Regions from separate parts of the Providencia stuartii genome, predicted to be linked through region 1. Evidence: riboswitches for the same ligand, from Rfam matches in the RefSeq annotation. Region 1 holds a riboswitch; each other region holds the start of a gene.

Evidence for each region. Region 1 has a riboswitch for thiamine pyrophosphate ahead of thiB (thiamine ABC transporter substrate binding subunit). Riboswitches for the same ligand answer to the same signal wherever they lie in the genome.
Region 2: another riboswitch for thiamine pyrophosphate. It lies ahead of thiD (bifunctional hydroxymethylpyrimidine kinase/phosphomethylpyrimidine kinase); the one in region 1 lies ahead of thiB (thiamine ABC transporter substrate binding subunit).
Region 3: another riboswitch for thiamine pyrophosphate. It lies ahead of thiC (phosphomethylpyrimidine synthase ThiC); the one in region 1 lies ahead of thiB (thiamine ABC transporter substrate binding subunit).

The regions. Positions count from the first base shown of each region.
Region 1 is NZ_CP119546.1:3,558,650-3,563,571, reverse strand. Features, by position in the region: gene thiP (thiamine/thiamine pyrophosphate ABC transporter permease ThiP) at 1-1,145, opposite strand, end outside; gene thiB (thiamine ABC transporter substrate binding subunit) at 1,121-2,125, opposite strand; TPP riboswitch at 2,187-2,287, opposite strand; gene rppH (RNA pyrophosphohydrolase) at 2,401-2,934, shown strand; gene ptsP (phosphoenolpyruvate--protein phosphotransferase) at 2,939-4,922, shown strand, end outside.
Region 2 is NZ_CP119546.1:2,037,713-2,042,634, reverse strand. Features, by position in the region: gene fbaB (class I fructose-bisphosphate aldolase) at 1-599, shown strand, start outside; gene thiD (bifunctional hydroxymethylpyrimidine kinase/phosphomethylpyrimidine kinase) at 807-1,604, opposite strand; TPP riboswitch at 1,656-1,746, opposite strand; gene pagP (lipid IV(A) palmitoyltransferase PagP) at 2,054-2,581, shown strand; gene P2E05_RS08890 (GFA family protein) at 2,656-3,072, opposite strand; gene P2E05_RS08885 (amino acid permease) at 3,125-4,507, opposite strand; gene mgrB (PhoP/PhoQ regulator MgrB) at 4,705-4,782, opposite strand.
Region 3 is NZ_CP119546.1:395,329-400,250, reverse strand. Features, by position in the region: gene P2E05_RS01740 (ABC transporter permease) at 1-211, shown strand, start outside; gene P2E05_RS01735 (ABC transporter permease) at 198-1,016, shown strand; gene P2E05_RS01730 (ABC transporter ATP-binding protein) at 1,016-2,032, shown strand; gene P2E05_RS01725 (HAD family hydrolase) at 2,054-2,716, shown strand; TPP riboswitch at 2,955-3,066, shown strand; gene thiC (phosphomethylpyrimidine synthase ThiC) at 3,267-4,922, shown strand, end outside.

The DNA of each region.
Region 1 (4,922 bases):
GGCATCGCTAAAATCAATAATCCACTAAGCTCCATTGCTTGTCCTAGCTTGATTGCACGGCGTAAACGAAGTTCACGGCTGCTCCAGAGCAGCATCATTGTGAGTAAAACACACAGTAGGCCAGCACATAAGGCGATAAATAGTGATGTAGCAGCGGCTTGCCAAAGCGCGGATTGACTGAGAACATCAAGTAGACGCCCGTTTAAACCATCAACGATAATCGCTAAGAGCGGTGGCACAAGAAATAAAATAGCCGCAATAATCACAATGGCGTCACGTATGCGACGGAAATTATTATCTGAAGGATCATACCATTGAGCATGCTGACTATGGCCTATTGAAAATAGGCTGTTTATCTTTTGGCTCAGAAACATTAAACCGACACAAAAGACAAGCTGGATTAGAGCAAGAATGGCTGCACGTCCAAGGTCAAAGTCGTAGTTTAAGGCTTGATAAATCGCAAGCTCGATAGTGGTTGCTGCTGGCCCTCCGCCAAGAGCCAGTACAGTAGCAAAACTGGCGAAGCAGAGCATAAAAATAAGTGCTGCGGTAGGCAACATCTGCCTACGCAAGTAAGGCCACTCTAAAAGACGAAACTGTTGCCATTCATTTAGGCCTAGTTGTGCGGCGATTTGACGTTGTTCTATCGATATACTCTCAAGTGATTGCAACAACATACGCGTCGCGAGTGGCATATTAAAGAAAATATGCGCGAGCAGTATGCCTTGAAGGCCATAGGGGGTGAAATGATATTCAAGGCCAACATATTGAAATACGAGAGCAAGCCAACCTGTTTTTCCGTAAATAGATAAAATACCAAACACAGCCACAAGCACGGGTAAAACGAGCGTCATAGCACAAAGACGTAATAACAGAGTCCTACCTAAAAACCTACGCCGATAAAGCGCTCTAGCAAGTATAATCGCGGGAAGAACAGAAAATAGGGCAGAGAGAAAAGCTTGCCAAAAAGTAAATCCAATGACATGCCATAAATAGCTGTCGTTAAAAATGTCGTTAACGGAGATGACGGGCGAAAAAATCCAAAGTGCACCAAAAGCCAATAGTGCAACCGTGACTAATAAACCGGAGGCTAACGCCCCCGGAATCAGCGATAAATTAATTAACGGCTGACGGCGGATTGCCATAACCGGATCCATGATTGACGTTCTTTAGCTACCTCTTGAGCACTAAACTGTAATGATTTTTTAGGCATAGGAAGAACCTTGTATACGTCAGGTAGCGGTATATCAATCACGGGATACATCCAATTGGTGGTGGGTAAGGTATTTTGAAATTCAGGGGTTAACATAAAGGCTAAGAATTGCTTAGCTAACTCAGGTTGAGAACTCGTCTTTAATCTTGCCGCAACTTCAATTTGCATGTAATGCCCTTCATCGAATAGGGCTGCGGCATAGTTATCTTTATTATCATTAAGGATCTGATAGCCGGGTGATGATGTATAGCTAAGGACAAAATCCCCTTCACCTTTTAAAAACAAACCATAGGATTCGCTCCAACCTTTTGTCACGGTAAGGGTTTTGCTAGCCATTTTTTGCCATGCATCTGCTGACTTATCACCATAAAGTTTTTCAATCCACAACATTAAACCGAGGCCCGGTGTGCTTGTGCGTGGATCTTGATAGATAATTTTCCAAGGTTGTGTGCTATCTAATAATTCACTCATACTCTTGGGGGGATTTTTGATTTTGTTGGTGTCATAGATAAAAGCAAAATAACCATAGTCATAAGGAATAAACGTGGTGTTATCCCACGCTATGGGTAATTTCATGGTATCGGTGTTGATATCTGCGGGTGCGAATAAACCCGTCTCTTCAGCGGAAACAATAAGATTATTATCGAGGCCTAATACAATATCAGCTTTCGTTTTTTTCCCTTCCATGCGTAAGCGATTGAGGAGGGCTACACCATCTCCAAGTGACACAAGTTTGAGTTCACAACCACATTGTGCTTCAAAATTCTTTTTAATTTGTGGCCCAGGCCCCCACTCGGCAGCAAAAGAATCATAGGTATAAACAGTTAATGTTGGTTTTTCTGCCCATGCAAAATGGGCCAAACTGAGTGTTGTGAATGCCAACAAAGAGCGAAAGAGTGAATTTTTTAACATTTTATTTCCTGCGTTAGAGAGAAAACTACACAGGATTTGAGAAGGCACCTTAGCAATATTATGCTGCTGGTAGCTCAAATCCCTACGCCGGCATTGCCCGGATCAGGTTCTACGGGTTAATTCTCAGCCTAAATAACCATTTCGGCACCCCGTTGAGACAGAGGCTATTGTAGTGTCTTTGCTCATATCTGCAAACTCTATTGATATAGGTTTACCAGTTTGGGTATGTGTGAAACAATTAGCCATCTTTCAAATTTGGTTATTGAGGTAGTCTGGTGATCGATGATGATGGCTACCGCCCGAATGTAGGAATTGTAATTTGTAATCGGCAAGGGCAAGTTTTATGGGCTCGCCGTTATGGTCAACATTCATGGCAATTCCCTCAGGGGGGAATAAACCCAGGGGAATCGCCAGAACAGGCTATGTACCGTGAACTGTACGAAGAAGTTGGCCTACAACGAAAAGATGTTAGGTTATTGGCTTCAACTCGCAATTGGTTGCGTTACAAATTACCCAAGCGTTTGGTGCGTTGGGACACAAAACCTGTTTGTATTGGGCAGAAACAGCGTTGGTTTTTACTACAACTTCAATGCAATGAAGCAGATATAAACGTTCAGCGCAGTAAATCGCCAGAATTTGATGGCTGGCGATGGGTCAGTTATTGGTACCCTGTAAGACAAGTGGTCTCTTTTAAACGGGAAGTGTATCGCCGCGTCATGAAAGAGTTTGCACCCGTTGTAATGTCATTACAGGAACAAAAACCGGCACAGAGACCTGCGTTTACTCACCGTAGACGCGGGGCGAGATAAAATCATGTTGACGCGTCTACGTGATATTGTTGAAAAAGTAGCAATGGCGACAAGCTTAACCGAGGCGTTAGAAGTCTTAGTTAACGAAACTTGTTATGCGATGCAGACGGATGTTTGTTCCATTTATTTGGCCGACCATTCGCGCCAGTGCTATTACTTAATGGCAACCCGCGGGTTGAGAAAACCTAGCGGTGTTGCTATTCGCCTTGGATTTGATGAAGGGGTAGTGGGGGCGGTTGGACGCCAATCTGAAATGCTAAACCTCGCTGATATCCGCGAACATCCCGAATTTAAATACCTTCCCCAATTAAAAGAAGAGCGACTAAAAGCCTTTTTAGGTGTGCCTATTGTCTACCGTCGTCAGCTATTAGGTGTTTTAGTTGTTCAGCAGCACGAGCGGCGTTTTTTCAGTGAAACCGAGGAATCATTCATGGTGACACTGTCAATGCAACTGGCGGTTATCTTATCACAAGCTCAGGCTAAAGGCGTGTTTGGTCAGTACAGGCAGAGCCGTATTAAAGCAATTCCTGCTTCTCAAGGGATTGTGATGGCTTATGGCTGGCAAGATAGTTCACAGCCTTCATTTGACAGTATTTGTGAGGCCAGTGCATTAGACCAAAATGATGAAAAACAACGTCTCATTACCGCTATCGAAAATGCAGCATCTGAGTGTCGACGTATTAGTAAACGCTTTATTGCTCATTCTCAAAAAGAAAGTGCGGCAATTTTCGATTTATATAACCATTTATTGCATGATCCTCAACTGAAAAATAGGCTGTTTTCCGCTATAGAACAAGGCTTTGTCGCTGAGTGGGCGGTGAAGACAGTTATTGAGGATTATGTTGAGCAATTCTCTCGTTTACGTGACCTCTACCTACGAGAAAGAGGAGCCGACCTTCGTGCATTAGGCCAACGCTTATTATTCCATCTAGATGATAGTTTATCTTCAATAGATCAATGGCCAGAACGCTTTATCCTCGTGGCCGATGAGCTAAGTGCTAGCCTATTGGCAGAAATGCCTTTAGAGCAGTTGGCTGGGGTGATCGTTCGTGATGGTGCGACACATTCTCACTCCGCTATTTTGATCCGCGCGATGGGGATCCCTGCAATCATGGGAGCAGATATTGATCCATCCCTATTGCATAACCGCTTTTTGATCCTTGATGGCTATCGAGGGGAAGTTTTTATTGAACCTGAAAATATTATTACTCAGGAATATAAGCAAATCATTGCAGAAGAGGATGTGCTTAGCCGTTTAGCGGAAGGTGCCCTTGAGCAAGAATCTGTGCTGAAAAACGGTGAATCAGTTCATATTCACCTAAATGCAGGATTAAGCCCCCGTTATGAGCAACAAATTAATGTGGCAGTTGATGGTGTTGGGCTGTATCGGACGGAATTGCCTTTTATGCTGCACAATGGTTTTCCATCAGAAGATGAGCAGAAACTGTTGTATCAAGAAATCTTGCACTTGTTTGCAGATAAACCGGTGGTACTCAGGACGTTGGATATCGGTGCAGATAAGCAATTGCCTTATATGCCTATCAGTGAAGAAAACCCCTGTTTAGGTTGGCGTGGTATACGCGTTATGTTGGATCAACCCGAAATTTTCTTGATCCAATTAAGAGCGATGCTACATGCAAACGTGTTAACAAAAAACTTGCGCATACTGCTGCCGATGATCACCAACATCAATGAAGTCGATGAAGCTATTGCATTGATTAACAGAGCAAAAGAGGAAGTCAGCTTAGCGATCGGCCAAACGGTACAAACACCTAAAATTGGCGTTATGTTTGAAGTTCCTTCTTTACTGTTTTTGCTTCCTGAGTTAAAAGAACGGGTAGACTTTATTTCAATTGGTACAAATGACCTGACTCAGTATTTGCTTGCCGTAGACCGCAATAACACGCATGTGGCTGCTATCTACGACAGCCTTCATCCCGCAATGCTCCGCTTTTTAGCTAAAGTTTATGAAGAGTGTCATCGTCTTG
Region 2 (4,922 bases), 1.5 Mb from region 1:
CAAGTGTCGAACAAGCATTTGAAATGGGGGCGGTTGCTGTAGGTGCTACCATCTACTTCGGTTCTCATGAGTCTCGTCGCCAAATTGAAGAAATCTCAGCGGCATTTGAACGGGCACATGAACTTGGTATGGTCACAGTTCTCTGGGCTTATTTACGCAACTCCGCATTTAAAAAAGATGGCGTTGATTACCATGCAAGTGCCGATTTAACAGGGCAAGCTAACCACATCGCGGCAACTATTGGCGCTGATATTGTTAAGCAGAAAATGGCTGAAAACAATGGGGGCTATAAAGCCATTGGGTTTGGTCATACTGATGAGCGCGTTTATACCAAACTGACAACAGATAACCCAATCGACCTTGTACGTTATCAATTAGCCAACTGCTACATGGGACGTGCGGGCCTGATCAACTCCGGCGGCGCTTCAGGGCAAAATGATTTAAGTGATTCCGTTCGTACTGCTGTAATCAACAAGCGTGCAGGTGGTATGGGATTAATATTAGGCCGTAAAGCCTTTAAGAAATCGATGAAGGAAGGCGTCGAGTTAATCAATGCCGTGCAAGATGTTTACCTGAATAAAGACATCACCATCGCTTAAGCTTTATCTACCTAACGTCCTCTGATTGCAGGATAAAATTGTTGACAAAGCGGGATAAAAAACCTCTTTTCCCGCTTTATGTTATCAGGAAAAATGATACTCAATTTTCCTAATTGATTTTCAATCAGCATAGCCAATATGCCAGCAAGCACACTCTGTCAATCAGTAACATGGAGCCTTCATAAGAAGGCACTTTTGTGGTTCACCTTACCACCACGCATGAAAATGATGAACAGGTCCGATCCCTTCCCCCACCTCTAAGCTATCCGCATGCTCTAACGCCGCTTGTAAATATGCTTTGGCTTCAGGAATCGTTTGCTGCCAATTAGCAAATCGAGGCCTCAGTGCCGCTAATGCGGCAGACAGAGTGCAGCCTGTACCATGAGTATGACGCGTATTCACTCTTGGTGACGTAAAGCGCCACTCGCCTTCAGGAGTAATCAACCAATCGGGACTTTCACTGTCAGTTAAATGTCCACCTTTCATTAAAACCGCCTGACACCCCATTTCTAGTAATCGATGCCCTTGACTGAGCATTTGGGCTTCTGTTTTCGCGACTTGTTCATCTAACAATGCCGCCGCTTCAGGTAAGTTAGGGGTAATAAGTGAAACCAAAGGCAGAAGCTCACGTCGCATCGCATCAATTGCGTCAGGAAGTAATAATGGATCACCACTTTTAGCGATCATCACCGTATCTAAAACAATATGAGGAATATGATATTGCTTTAAGGCTTGCGCCACGACAGCAATGACTTCTTGGTTGAATAACATGCCGATCTTAGCGCTATCAATACGCACATCACTAAGTACCGATGCGAGCTGCGCAGCAACAAACGTATCAGGTAATTCGTGAACTGATTGCACACCTCGGGTATTTTGCGCTACCAAAGCAGTCATTACACTCGTTCCATAAGCACCGAGTGCCGAAAACGTTTTTAAATCCGCTTGGATCCCAGCGCCACCAGAAGGGTCTGTTCCAGCAATGGTTAACGCATTGATTCTCATGAAATGTCACTCCTAAGCACAGCATAAGGAGTGGTCTATTGGAAGGTTTATCATTGACGCTTCCGACTTCCCTACGCTGGCATTATCCAGATCAGGTAATACGGGTGCTTCTCAGTCTTAAGCGACGCCCCGAGCCAAAAATACTGAATAAGTATCGCATTTTTTCTCGCAACAGACCAGCCTATCAGCCATAGCTTTCCTTACATGGCTGATTATGCAGAGACAATTAAGATAATGCCCAATATTAGGCAAATTCAATTAATGCTGTTATAACTCACCTATGTAAACTAAAATAATTAAAGTGTATAAGCATATTATCAGTCATGATAGTCGAGACTTATTACCCATATTTATCTACTTCAATGCCATCGAAACACGCATTAACCTGAATCGGATTTACAATGAGAGTTAATAAAAAATTGCAGCAAGTTGTAGGAGCATCAGCTTTAATGATGACTTCCATCTGCTTCGCGTCATCCACCAACACAGCTCAAGAGTCTGAGGGACTCTGGGATAAATTTACTCGAAATGTCAGTACTACTTGGGATTCGGATCAATACGACATCTATATTCCTGTTTTAACATGGCATAACCGGTTTACTTACGATAAAGAAAAAACCGACAGTTATAATGAAAATCCTTGGGGATTTGGTCTCGGTAAATATCGCTATGATGAAGATAATGACTGGCATGCCTTATATGCTATGGCGTTCATGGACTCACATAACAAAGTCGAGCCAATCGCAGGTTATGCTTTTCAAAAAATGTGGATCCCAGGCGAACTGGATGGTTTTAAAATGGGGGCAGGTTTCACGCTAAGCGTGACGGCTCGTGATGACTACTACTATATTCCATTGCCTCTACCACTCCCATTAGTTTCTATGGAATATGACCGATTAGCGGTTCAAGCCACTTATATTCCAGGAACTCATAATAACGGCAACGTGTTATTTGCCTGGCTTCGTTGGCAGTGGTAATCCGTATTATTCATTAAATAACAACAAAAGTGGTCAGCAACAGTATTCTGTTACTGGCCATTTTGATTGATGCATTATTTTTGATTCGTTGCTTTCCGATAAGTTAAATACCCAACAACACCACCACCGCCATCTTGCGGGTGATTTATGCCATCCATAACATTGACTGTTTCGAAATCAAAAGGCGAAACGCCTTCTAGGCAAGCAACATTCACGCCATATTGTTCAGGATTTGAGCGCCGTTGATGAAAGGTATAAATGCCACAAACAGAACAGAAGAAATGAGCAGCCTGCTGTGTGTTAAACCGATACTCGGTTAACTTTTGTTTGCCTTCAAGAATTTCAATACCAGATAATGGTGCAGAGACTGCAATTGCCCCTCTCATTCGGCAGTAGGAGCAATTGCATCGTCTTAGGGTATTCAATCCATCGGTGAGTGTTACTTTGAATTTAACGCTGCCACAATGGCATTGGGCAAATCGTGTCTCCATAAAGCCTCCCATCAATGAAATGAATAATTACATTAATTGATGTTGAAGCTAATTAATTAGCTGTCGATGCCTTGTTTTTTTCAGCTTCTTGTTTCTTCGCCCCAGAGAACTGATAACCAATCCATAGCACCGCAATCCATACTGGCATGATCAAGACCGAGATCCTTAGCCCATCCATCATTAAGATAATAATTAAAATCATCGCTAAAAAGGCTAAGCACAGGTAATTGCCGAATGGATACCAAATACTTTTAAACTTCGTTTCAATACCTTGTTTGTTCATTTGCGCTCTAAACTTTAAGTTAGAAACACAAATCATAATCCAGTTAAGAACCAGCGTTGTCACAACCAATGTCATCAGTAAAGCAAATGCTTTACCTTCCATGATAAAGTTGATCACAATTCCGCCAGAAGTTGCAATACCCGATACGATCAGCGCCATGACAGGCACGCCACCTTTATTTACTTTCGCCATAAATTGAGGGGCATTTTGTTGTTGCGCTAAGCCATATAACATACGGCTTGTACAATAAGCTGCACTATTATACACCGAAAGAGCAGCGATCAAGATAATCACGTTTAATGCATTTGCAACCAGCATGTCACCTAATTCATGGAAAATTAAAACAAATGGACTTGTTTCACCATCTAGATTAACCCATGGGTATAAAGCCAGTAATACCGTTAGTGAGCCTATATAGAAAATCAGGATACGATAAACAACTTGGTTGATCGCCTTCGGAATACTTTTTTCAGGCTCTTCGGCTTCCGCGGCAGTGATCCCAACCAGCTCAAGGCCACCAAATGAGAACATAATAATGGCTAATGCCATTAATAACCCTATAAAATCATTAGCAAAGAAACCACCATGCTCCCATAAGTTAGAGATGCTGGCTTGTGGGCCACCTTTACCGCTCAATAATAAATAACAACCAAAGACAATCATCGCAATTACAGCAATCACTTTAATTAAAGCAAACCAAAATTCGGTTTCGCCATAAGAGCGCACATTGATTAAGTTGACCGCATTAACAGCAATAAAGAAAACAGCAGCAGAGACCCAAATAGGTAAGTCAGGCCACCAACGTCGCATATACTCCCCAGCTGCGGTCAGTTCCGTCATCCCTACGAGGATAAACATAAACCAGTAATTCCAGCCAGACAAGAAGCCTGCAAAACCGCCCCAATACTTAAACGCGAAGTGGCTAAATGAACCTGCAACAGGCTCTTGAACAATCATTTCCCCTAACTGACGCATAATCAGAAAGGCGATAAAACCACATAATGCATACCCTAGTAATACAGAAGGCCCCGCCATCTTAATCGTTGTGGCTATTCCAAGAAACAACCCTGTACCTACGGCGCCCCCCAAAGCAATCAATTGGATATGCCTATTCTTTAATCCACGCTTTAGCGTCTGCTGCTCTTGCGCCATAACTTTACCCTTATCATCCTATGTATTTGCTTGTTATCTCTAATTATTGAGCAAATCATACACGTTTATTTGAATTTTATTATTAACACTATCTCAATACCTACTCTGCCCTATTATGAGCATTTAGCATATTAAATATTGAGGTTACGTGACAAAAATTGCAGAAGGAGCACATTATGACGCATAAAAGAATAAATTCAAAACGGTAACCAGTCAGTGACTCCGCAGATACCATATATAAAGTTTTCGCCGCCTTGGTCGCAAAGGCTATCCATCGCTAAAAGATATAAGAAAATGCAGGTTATCACGATGCAAATACCGATCACCAATTTGTATTTCAACTATGATCTCCCTTAAAAACGGCGTAATACATATTACTTTTCATGGTGTTATAATTAATTCACTCTCGAGTAAG
Region 3 (4,922 bases), 1.2 Mb from region 1:
TAATGCGGTTGGAGCCTATGCCAGTACTTACGCACTGACGAGTGGAAACTACAACCTAATTACGATTCGTATCGCTAGCCTTGTATCAGGTGACCTCTACTTAGAGCCTAATATGGCGGCTGCATTATCGGTATTGCTGATTGCGATCCTTGGTTTTATCACCGCCATCCATCATTGGCTGTTAAAACGGAGCTATCATGCCAAGTTATAGCCTTACGACCAAATCACACCAAACGTCTGGCCTTTGGTTACATAAATTAATCCTGATTAGCGTCGCGAGCCTGCTTGCCCTGCCTATCGTGGCGACATTTATTTATTCTATCGCGACACAATGGGGAGCAACGGTGTTACCCGATGCCCTCTCGCTAAAATGGTATTTACAACTCTGGCAAGACCCTCGATTTTTGTTGGCCTTCGGACGCTCTCTGATTATCTGTTTCGGCACGCTGTTGGTGAGTACGCTAGTTATTTTACCGATGACATTTGCCGTGTTTTATCGTTTCCCGAAACTAAAAGGATTGATGGATCTCCTGATTATTCTTCCTTTTGCAATTCCACCGGTGGTTTCATCCGTCGGATTATTACAAATTTTTGCCGATGAACCTTTTATGTTGGTCGGCACTCCGTGGATACTCATCGGTACTTATTTCACTATTACCCTACCTTTTATGTACCGTGCGTTAGCAAACAGTTTTCAAGGGATCAACCTGCATGATTTGATGGATGCGGCACATTTGTTAGGTGCAAGTACTTTCAAGGCTTTTTTATTGATTGTGTTACCGAATATTCGTAAAGGCCTATTGGTATCTCTATTAATTTCATTTTCATTTTTAATGGGTGAATTCGTCTTTGCCAACATTTTGGTCGGTACACGTTATGAAACCCTGCAAATCTATCTATTTAATATGCGTCAAACCAGTGGGCATTTTACCTCTGCGTTAGTGATGTCTTATTTCCTATTTACATTGCTTCTCACATGGTTAGCAACTCGAATGAGTCGCTCTGGAGATAAATAATGAGTTATGTCATTGCTGAAAATTTGAGTAAATCATTCAGCCAAAATCACGTCTTCTCAAATATCCAATTCACAATTGAAAAAGGTGAATTCATCACCTTACTCGGGCCCAGTGGCTGCGGGAAATCGACATTATTACGCTGTATTGCAGGACTCGAACAACCGGATCATGGTGAGCTGTATATTAATCGTCAAAATATAACCCACCAAGCTGCTCAGCAACGTGGGATCGGTATGGTTTTTCAAAGCTATGCCTTATTTCCGAATATGACTATTGAAGATAACATCGCTTTCGGCTTAAAAATGCGCAAAGTAGAGTGTCAGGAACGAAGAAAAGCAGTAGCAGAAGTTATTGAAATGGTTGAATTACAAGGTAAAGAACATCAGTTTCCTCATCAGCTTTCAGGGGGACAACGTCAGCGGGTAGCCCTTGCACGAGCACTGGTGATGAAACCACAGATTTTACTCTTAGATGAGCCATTATCAGCACTTGATGCACGTATTCGTAAACATCTGCGACAACAGATTCGCCATATTCAACGTGAATTAAAACTCACGACGATTTTTGTGACTCATGATCAAGACGAAGCGATGATCATGTCTGATCGCATCTTTTTAATGAATAAAGGCGCTATTATCCAGAGTGATACCGCTGAAAATATTTATACCCAGCCAGCGAATGAGTTTGTGGCACGTTTTATGGGTCACTATAACCTTGTCGATGCAGATAAAGCGAATGCCTTATTGGGGCTAAATTTACAAGGCACACTCGCTATTCGCCCTGAATCCATCTATGTTAAGGAGACAGGACGCCACTACGGCGATCATATTTCACACCCTGTTGATGCAATCATTCTTGATCATCAACTACTAGGAAACATTATTCGTTACTCAGTCAATACGGCTGCGGGTAACATGACGGTTGATTTGCTTAATCGTTCGTCTGAACGACTCTTTGAACCCGGTACTCGCCTAGAGTTAATGTTTAACAAGAATGAAATTCGTGCATTTAGTTAGCGAATCGTAAAAAGAGGCATAATGCAAAATAAATTAGCCGTTTTTGATTTAGATGAGACCTTAATTCAAGGTGATAGTAGCGTGTTGTGGACACAATACCTGTGGGATCAGCAAATTATCACAGATCCTCGCTTTGTCGAAGCGGATAAACAGATGATGGCACAATACAATGCGGGTACGCTGGATATGGCAACTTACCTGCGTTTTAGCCTACAGGCTTTAGCTGGGATCAGTACCTCACAAATTGATCTCTGGTTAGCCGATTTTGTTGACACTATGGTGGTACCGCGCATCTACCCTGAAGGGATCCGTACTATCGAAAATTATCGACAACACGGCATTCCGATCATAGTGATCTCCGCAACAGTCTCATTTATTGTGAAAAAAATCGCCGAACGTTTAGGCGCTGACGTTGTAATGGGGATCGATATAAAGCAGCAAAATGGCTGCTATACCGATGAAGTCGAAGGTATTGCGACATTTAAAGAAGGTAAAGTCAAACGGCTCCTCCAGTGGATCCGCCACCAGCCAATTACCGATGCCTATATCTATTTTTATACTGATTCCGCTAACGACCTTCCTATGTGTCAATTTGCGGATGAAGTGTTTATTGTTAATGGCGATCAAAAACTACAACGGGCAGCGGAAGAAAATAACTGGCGACAATATACGTGGCAACTTTAACCTTATTTTTAGTTTGAATACGCCATTATTAAAATATTCTTTTCCTTTAAGCCATGTATATGCCATTCCTCGAAACCATGCATATGTCACTTCCTCTAAAGCGCATATAGGAAAGCAAAGATATCCCAAGGAGCATACACACGTATGTGACTTGGGTCGCTGAGCGCAGCCAACACACTTATCGTGTGAAGGATGACAAGGAAAATGCTTGAGAATAACCCAGAGAACACTATACTGGAGTCTCTTGTCGGAGTGCTCAGTGGTGTATACCACGAGCTGAGACCGTTAATTCGGGATCCGCGGAACCTGATCGGGTTAATACCCGCGAAGGGAACAAGAGTAATCATTTAGCGCCCAATTTTGTTTATTTCGCAGCTCATATTGATATTGATGAAAAAACTCACAATATGGCGAAACTAACAGCACAGCAAAATGAAAGCGCAACATCTTACTATTACTCCATCCGAACTCCAGACAAGCAACTTTCTTACGATAAACCAGAACGCTATGCATACCGCATAATCGTTCGTGACAATGTCAGGAAATTGCTATGTCCCAAAATAATATTATCCCTACAACTGACCTTTCACCTAAAGCTGCACCTGCACGAACGCGAAAAGCGCAACGTGATGCTGCTGAAAACTTCATTAACACGGTTTCTGGCGTCTCATTCCCTAATTCCAAACGTATCTATTTAACGGGATCGAGAGAGGATATTCAGGTACCTATGCGAGAAATTCAACTCTCGCCAACACTGATTGGTGGTGATAAAGATAATCCACAATTTGAAGATAATGAAGCGGTGCCCGTTTATGATACGTCGGGTCCTTATGGTGACCCAGACTCGGAACTGAATGTCCATAAAGGATTAAAAAAGATCCGTGAAGGTTGGATCCGCGAACGTAATGATACTGTTCAGGTTGATAACCTCAGCTCTGATTTTACACAACAGCGACTCGCTGATGCGGGGCTAGACCATTTAAGGTTTAATCATCGCCCTCGCCCATTAAAAGCGATCTCTGGCAAGCGTGTCACTCAGTTACACTATGCTCGCCAAGGTATTATTACCCCGGAAATGGAATTTATCGCCATTCGTGAAAATATGGGCCGTGAACGTATTCGTGGTGAGGTATTAAGGCAGCAGCATCCAGGACAAAGTTTTGGGGCGAATCTACCGGAAAACATCACGCCTGAATTCGTTCGTCAAGAAGTCGCAGCGGGTCGTGCCATCATACCCGCCAATATCAATCACCCTGAATCAGAGCCCATGATTATCGGCCGTAACTTCTTAGTGAAGGTGAATGCCAATATCGGTAACTCATCGGTCACTTCATCCATTGAAGAAGAAGTCGAGAAACTGATTTGGTCTACTCGCTGGGGGGCAGATACTGTGATGGATCTGTCTACTGGACGCTATATTCATGAAACTCGCGAATGGATTCTACGGAATAGCCCTGTGCCTATCGGTACTGTTCCTATTTATCAAGCGCTAGAGAAAGTCAATGGTGTCGCCGAAAACCTAACATGGGAAATGTTCCGTGATACGTTATTTGAACAGGCAGAACAAGGCGTCGATTACTTCACCATCCATGCAGGCGTATTATTGCGTTATGTTCCAATGACCGCGAAGCGTTTGACAGGCATTGTCTCTCGCGGTGGCTCGATTATGGCGAAATGGTGCCTCTCTCATCATCAAGAAAATTTCTTGTATGAAAATTTCCGTGAAATTTGCGAAATCTGTGCGGCTTATGATGTTTCTTTATCATTAGGGGATGGTTTACGCCCTGGCTCCATTCAAGATGCAAACGATGCTGCACAATTTGCCGAGTTACACACGCTTGGTGAATTGACAAAAATTGCATGGGAATATGATGTACAGGTGATGATTGAAGGGCCGGGGCATGTGCCAATGCAGATGATCCGTCGTAACATGACTGAAGAGCTTGAGCACTGCCATGAAGCACCATTTTATACATTAGGCCCTTTGACTACCGATATTGCACCGGGCTATGACCATTTCACATCAGGCATTGGAGCCGCCATGATTGGTTGGTTTGGTTGCGCAATGCTGTGTTATGTCACGCCTAAAGAGCATCTGGGTTTACCCAATAAAGAAGACGTTAAGCAAGGGTTGATTACCTATAAAATCGCAGCGCATGCCGCTGATCTTGCCAAAGGCCATCCCGGTGCACAAATTCGTGATAAT